DNA from 2 places in the Stutzerimonas tianxiuensis genome. Region 2 is predicted to be linked to the other one. Evidence: predicted binding sites of a transcription regulator. Region 2 holds the regulator's gene; the other holds the start of a gene.

Region 1 (3,409 bases), on a different contig from region 2:
CACGTAGATGCCCGGCAGGTGGATCCGGTCGGCGTCCAGTTCTCCGGTTTCCACCAGATGATCAACCTCGACCACGCAGACCTTGCCTGCCATGGCCGCCAGCGGGTTGAAGTTGCGCGCGGTCTTGTTGAAAACCAGGTTGCCAGCCTTGTCCGCCTTGTAAGCTTTGACCAGCGATACGTCGGCGGGCAGCGACTCTTCCATCACGTACCACTCGCCATTGAACTGGCGGGTTTCCTTGCCTTCGGCGATCAGCGTGCCGTAACCGGTACGGGTATAGAAGGCGGGTATGCCGGAGCCAGCGGCGCGCAGTTTCTCGGCCAGGGTGCCTTGCGGGGTGAATTCGAGTGCCAATTCGCCGGCCAGGTACTGGCGCTCGAACTCCTTGTTCTCACCGACGTAGGAGGAAATCATCTTGCGCACCTGGCGCGTCTCGAGCAGCAGACCGAGGCCAAAGCCGTCGACGCCGGCGTTGTTGCTGATCACGGTGAGGTCTTTCTTGCCCGTGTCGCGCAGTGCCTCGATCAGTGCCTCGGGAATGCCGCACAGGCCAAAACCGCCAACGGCGAGGGTCATGCCGTCCTCGACCAGGCCGTCGAGCGCCTGCTTGGCGTTGGGATAGATCTTGTTCATGAAATGCCTCTTGTTATCTGAGGTTGGCTACAGAGTTGGGTTACTCCGCGCTCAGTCGGGCCCGCGCGACGCGTGATCCGTTGGGACGACCCAGCACATCGCTGATGCGCTGACCGGCCGCGATCAGCGCGTTCAGGTCGATGCCGGTCTGAATGCCCAGGCCGTCGAGCATGTAGAGCACGTCTTCACTGGCCACATTGCCGCTGGCGCCTTTGGCATAGGGGCAACCGCCGAGGCCTGCGACCGAACTGTCGAAGGTGCCGACGCCTTCCAGCAGGCTAGCGTAGATGTTCGCCAGCGCCTGACCATAGGTGTCGTGAAAGTGACCGGCGAGCTTGTCACGCGGAACCTCGCGACTGACCGCCTCGATCAGCTGACGGGTTTTGCCCGGTGTGCCAGCACCGATGGTGTCGCCCAGCGAAACCTCATAGCAGCCCATGGCGAACAGCTCGTGCGCCACATGCGCGACGCGCTTGGGGTCTACTTCGCCTTCGTAAGGGCAGCCCAACACGCAAGAGACGTAGCCGCGTACCTGAATGCCGTTCTCGCGCGCTGCAGTCATCAGCGGAGCGAAGCGCGCCAGGCTTTCGTCGATGGAGCAGTTGATGTTCTTTTGCGAGAAGGCTTCCGAGGCGGCGCCAAACACAGCCACTTCACTGACGCCGGCTTCGATGGCTGCTTCGAGTCCTTTCATATTGGGCGTCAGCGCGGCGTAGGTGACGCCCTGCTTTTGCCTGATCTGTGAGAAAACCTCGGCAGACCCGGCCATCTGCGGCACCCACTTGGGCGAGACGAAGCTGCCGACTTCGATGTACTGCAGCCCGGCGGCGCTAAGGTCGTCGACCAGGCGGACCTTGTCGGCGACGCTGATGGGCTGCTTTTCGTTCTGCAGGCCGTCGCGGGGGCCGACTTCCACAAGGCGTACCCGACGTGGCATTTCAGTGGTTGGAGTCATTGGTTGTCCTCATGAACAAGTTCGAGCGCCGTGCGGTGAAAGCCGATGCAGGTCATAGCAAGACTCAGCGGCTCAAGTTATCAACAGCATGGCAGATAAAACTGGAAGCCCCGCCTCTTGCTGGCGGCACCACGTTTGAGAACCGCCATGCTACGCAAATTGAAAATCTCCCATCGCACGCTGCTGTTCTTTGCGCTTGTAGCCGTGCTGCTGGCCGCGCTTGGGTTGTTCAGCCTGATGCAGATGTCCGCGATACGTGCTGCGGGCAGCGAGATCGACTCCGATTGGATGCCAAGCCAGGCGGCCGCTGACGATATGGCGCTGAATCTTGCTCACGTGCGGATCGAATCCATGCGGCAGTTGGCCTTCCAAGACGCCGAAACGCTTCGCAAGAGCGACGAGCAGATCGCTGCAGCAATGACCAAGCTCAGCCAGCTGATGGCTCGTTACGAGGAGCACATATCCAATCCTGATGAGGCTCGCGTGTTCGGTGTCGTCAAAAATGTATACGCCAGCTATCCCCAAGCGCTTCAGGATCGCCAGCGCGTGCTTGCCGCCAACCCGAGCGAGGACAGGGCTGCCGCGGTGAACGCGCGGGTTAGCGAGCTTAGCCACCAGCTCGAACAGGCTTTGTTGGAACTCCGGTCGTTTAACGAGGAGGGCGCCCATCATGCTGTCGAGGCGGCCACGTCCGTTTATCGGAACGCGCAGAGGGTGATCGCCTCGGTAATCCTGGTTGCGTTGGTCTCGACCGTTGCGCTGGCGCTGCTGTTGACCGCCAGCATCGTGCGGCCCATGCGTCGCGCTGTCGCCGTTTCGAATCAGATTGCCAAAGGCGACCTCACCCATGAAGTTCATGTTAATGGCAACGACGAAGCCACTGAGCTGCTGACCTCGCTGAGCGAGATGCAGGCCAACCTGCGTAGCATCATCGGGCAGATCAACGATTCGGCCCATGTGCTGACGGCTTCGGCCGAAGAAATGAGCGCTGTCATGCTGGACAGCACCGAGGGCTTGCAGCGGCAGAACGATCAGATTGAACAGGCCGCCACGGCGGTGAATGAGATGACTTGTGCGGTCGAAGAGGTGGCCAGCAATGCCGTATCCACCTCCGAGGCGTCGCGGGCTTCCAGCGAGTCGGCTCAGCAGGGACGTATGCAGCTCGAAGACGCCATTGCATCGATACAGGCGTTGGCGGCTGATGTTGTCAGCGCCTCGGCCCGTGCCGGTGAGCTGGCCGATCAGACCCACAACATCACCCGTGTGCTGGATGTAATTCGCGCGGTGGCCGAGCAGACCAACCTGCTGGCCCTGAACGCTGCCATTGAGGCGGCGCGAGCCGGAGACGCCGGCCGCGGCTTCGCCGTGGTGGCGGATGAGGTGCGAGCGTTGGCGAAACGTACCGGTGAGTCGACCCGAGAAATCGAGTCGATGCTTGGCAGCATTCAGCAAGGCACCGGGCTGACAGTCGAAGCGCTGCAACAAGGCGCCTCGCGCGCGCAGACCACCCTGGACAAGGCTGAAGCGGCTGGCGTTGCCCTGGTGCGGATTGCCGAGACGGTCGCCGGAATCAACGAGCGCAACCTGGTTATCGCCAGTGCGTCGGAGGAGCAGGCGCAGGTCGCCCGTGAGATAGATCGAAACCTGGTCAGCATTCGTGATCTCTCGGTGCAAACCTCTGCTGGCGCCCAGCAAACCAGTGTGGCCACTCAGGAGCTGTCGCGCCTGGCGGTAGATCTGAATGGACTGGTGCGTCGTTTCCGGATGTAGCCGCTGCGCAGTGACTGCGCAGCTCCCGGAGCGTGAAGGGCGATTTATTGC
Region 2 (3,409 bases):
CGATGGCCCTAGGGCTCCAGCAAGAGATAGGCGTGTGAAAATGGGTATGCATCCCGTACAGGTTATTGCAGTGACCGGCGGCAAAGGTGGCGTCGGCAAGACCAACGTATCGGTCAATCTGTCCTTGGCGCTGGCCGATCTCGGGCGTCGGGTCGTATTGCTCGACGCCGACCTTGGTCTGGCCAACGTCGATGTGTTGCTCGGCCTGACAACCAAACGCACCCTGGCTGATGTCATTGCCGGTGAATGCGATCTGCGTGACGTGCTGATCCAGGGGCCGGGCGGCATCCGCATCGTGCCGGCCGCATCCGGCACGCAGAGCATGGTGCAGCTATCGACGCTGCAGCACTCCGGCCTGATCCAAGCGTTCAGCGATATCGGCGATGACATCGATGTGCTGATCATCGACACCGCCGCCGGCATTGGTGACGGGGTAGTGAGCTTTGTGCGCGCCGCACAGGAAGTGCTGCTGGTGGTGACCGACGAACCCACGTCGATCACCGATGCCTACGCGCTGATCAAACTGCTCAATCGCGACTACGGCATCAGCCGCTTCCGGGTACTGGCCAACATGGCCCATGCGCCGCAGGAAGGCCGCAATCTATTCGCCAAGTTGACCAAGGTGACTGAGCGCTTCCTGGACGTGGCGCTGCAGTATGTAGGCGCGATTCCTTACGATGAGTCTGTGCGCAAGGCCGTGCAGAAGCAGCGCGCCGTTTATGAAGCTTACCCCCGTGCAAAGTGTTCGCTGGCGTTCAAGGCCATCGCGCAGAAAGTTGACACCTGGCCGTTGCCGGCAACGCCACGCGGTCATCTGGAGTTCTTTGTGGAGCGCCTGGTAAGGCCCGCCGCAGAGCCTAACGAACAATAGCGGCTGGATTCGGTATGTATTACAGCAAAGCTCAGGCTAAAGACTCGCAGTACCAACTCATCGATCAATACGCGCCGCTGGTCAAACGCATTGCTTACCACCTCCTGGCGCGTTTGCCGGCGAGCGTGCAGGTCGACGACCTGATGCAGGCTGGGATGATCGGCTTGCTGGAAGCGTCAAAGAAATATGACGCCGGCAAGGGTGCGAGTTTCGAGACTTACGCGGGTATTCGCATACGCGGTGCGATGCTCGACGAGGTGCGCAAGGGTGATTGGGCGCCGCGTTCGGTACACCGGAATTCGCGCATGGTCAGTGAGGCGATTCGGGCAATTGAGGCCAGAACAGGACGCGACGCTAAAGATCAGGAAGTTGCGGCCGAACTTAAATTGAGTCTCGATGAGTACTACGGCATTCTGGGCGACACCTTGGGCAGCCGCCTGTTCAGCTTCGATGATCTGCTTCAGGAAGGTGAGCATGGGGAGTTCGAGGAGGATGCTGCCAGCACCCATCCGGAACCGTCCCGCGATCTCGAAGACGAGCGTTTTCAACAGGCGTTGGCTGAAGCCATCGGCAACCTGCCCGAACGTGAAAAGTTGGTGCTTTCGCTGTATTACGACGAAGAGTTGAACTTGAAGGAAATCGGTCAGGTACTGGGCGTCAGTGAATCGCGGGTGAGCCAATTGCACAGTCAGTGCGCGGCACGTCTGCGGGCTCGTCTTGGCGAGTGGCGCGCGCGTTAACGACCGGTTTGCAACAAAGCATTAGAGACCGCTTACGAGCTTCATTCATGAGGCCCGCAAACAGACCGTGAGCAGGTCTCGGATTCGGGTTTACGGAGGTGTACTTGGACAAGAACATGAAAATCCTCATCGTCGACGATTTTTCGACCATGAGACGGATCATCAAGAACCTCTTGCGCGATCTGGGCTTTACCAATACCGCCGAAGCGGACGACGGCACTACTGCTTTGCCAATGCTGAAGAGCGGAAGTTTCGATTTTCTCGTCACCGACTGGAACATGCCCGGCATGAGCGGCATCGACCTGCTGCGCGCTGTGCGCGCCGACGAGCGCCTCAAGCACCTGCCGGTGTTGATGGTGACCGCCGAGGCGAAGCGCGATCAGATCATCGAGGCCGCGCAGGCTGGCGTTAACGGATACGTGGTCAAGCCATTCACGGCTCAAGTGCTCAAAGAAAAGATCGAAAAGATCTTCGAGCGCGTCAACGGCTGAAGCAGTAACGCCGCGAGGGCACTATGACGCAAGCAGACCAAGGCCTGGCAGAGTTCGAAGCGACTCTGAGGGCTCATGCACCCCAATTGATTGAAAGTCTGCAGCAAGGCCGCTTCGAAGAAGCGACGCAGATGTTTAACGAGCTCAATCAGGCGCGCAACCTGGGGCTGTACCAGGAAGTCGGCAAGCTCACGCGTGAGCTGCACAACGCCATCGTCAAGCTCGAAATGGACACCTGTGCGACGGGGGGTGATCCGTCGCCAATCACCGACGCCACGGACCGATTGTCCTACGTGGTGGAGATGACCGAAAAAGCGGCCAACCGCACCATGGACCTGGTTGAGGAATCGGCGCCGCTGGTGAACTACGTCAGCTACGAAGCCCAGAGCCTGACTGCCGATTGGCAGCGCTTCATGCGTCGCGATATGAACGCTGAACAGTTCCGCGACCTGGTCAAACGCATCGATCAGTTTCTCCAGCGCAGCATGAACGATGGCAGTCAGCTGTCGCAGAACCTTAGCGAAATCATGCTGGCCCAGGATTTCCAGGACCTTACCGGTCAGGTGATCAAAAGGGTGACCCGGCTCATTACCGAACTCGAAAGTAACCTGCTTAATCTGGTGCTGATGGCAGGCCAGGTTGACCGCGTGGCGGGCATCCAGCATGACCGCGAAGCGATGCGCGCCGAGCAGGAACTAAAAAAACAAGAAAAACAGCCTTCCAATGGTGAAGGTCCGCAGATGCATGCCGATATACGTGAAGACGTCGTTTCCGGGCAGGACGATGTCGATGATCTGCTTTCGAGCCTGGGCTTTTAGGGGAAGTTAAATATGAGCTTCGACGCCGATGAAGAAATCCTCCAGGATTTCCTGGTAGAGGCCGGCGAGATTCTCGAACTATTGTCAGAGCAGCTGGTGGAGCTGGAAAGCAGCCCCGATGACACAGCCTTGCTCAATGCGATTTTTCGCGGTTTCCATACGGTAAAAGGCGGTGCCGGGTTTCTCCAGCTACATGAGCTGGTGGAATGCTGCCACATCGCCGAAAACGTCTTCGACATCCTGCGCAAGGGTGAACGTCGCGTCGACTCGGAATTGATGGATGTCGTTCTCCAGGCTCTGGACTCCGTCAATGAAATGTTTAGCCAGGTGCGCGAGCGTACCGAGGTAACCCCGGCGACCCCTGAGCTACTGGCAGCGCTGGCCCGCTTGGCTGAGCCGGCCGGTGCGCAGGAACCTGTGGTCGAAGCCCCTGTCGAGGCTGAACCCGAGCCTGCGGTTACTGCCGATAGCGAGTTCGAGCAGTTTCTT

Evidence for each region. The regulator FliA, encoded in region 2, starts transcription of late flagellar genes. The targets are predictions, from matches to a motif close to CTAAAGTTTNNNNNNNNNNNGCCGNTAA.
Region 1: a site for FliA is predicted at 1,660-1,687, ahead of ACSSNI_RS21645 (methyl-accepting chemotaxis protein). Genes of this name have one in related genera too.

What each region holds. Positions count from the first base shown of each region.
Region 1 covers NZ_JBPVWS010000025.1:32,189-35,597, forward strand. The annotation lists gene ACSSNI_RS21635 (CoA transferase subunit A) at 1-633, opposite strand, end outside; gene ACSSNI_RS21640 (hydroxymethylglutaryl-CoA lyase) at 674-1,588, opposite strand; gene ACSSNI_RS21645 (methyl-accepting chemotaxis protein) at 1,736-3,358, shown strand.
Region 2 covers NZ_JBPVWS010000002.1:83,690-87,098, forward strand. The annotation lists gene fleN (flagellar synthesis regulator FleN) at 41-871, shown strand; gene fliA (RNA polymerase sigma factor FliA) at 886-1,611, shown strand; gene ACSSNI_RS03020 (chemotaxis response regulator CheY) at 1,728-2,102, shown strand; gene ACSSNI_RS03025 (protein phosphatase CheZ) at 2,126-2,920, shown strand; gene ACSSNI_RS03030 (chemotaxis protein CheA) at 2,933-3,409, shown strand, end outside.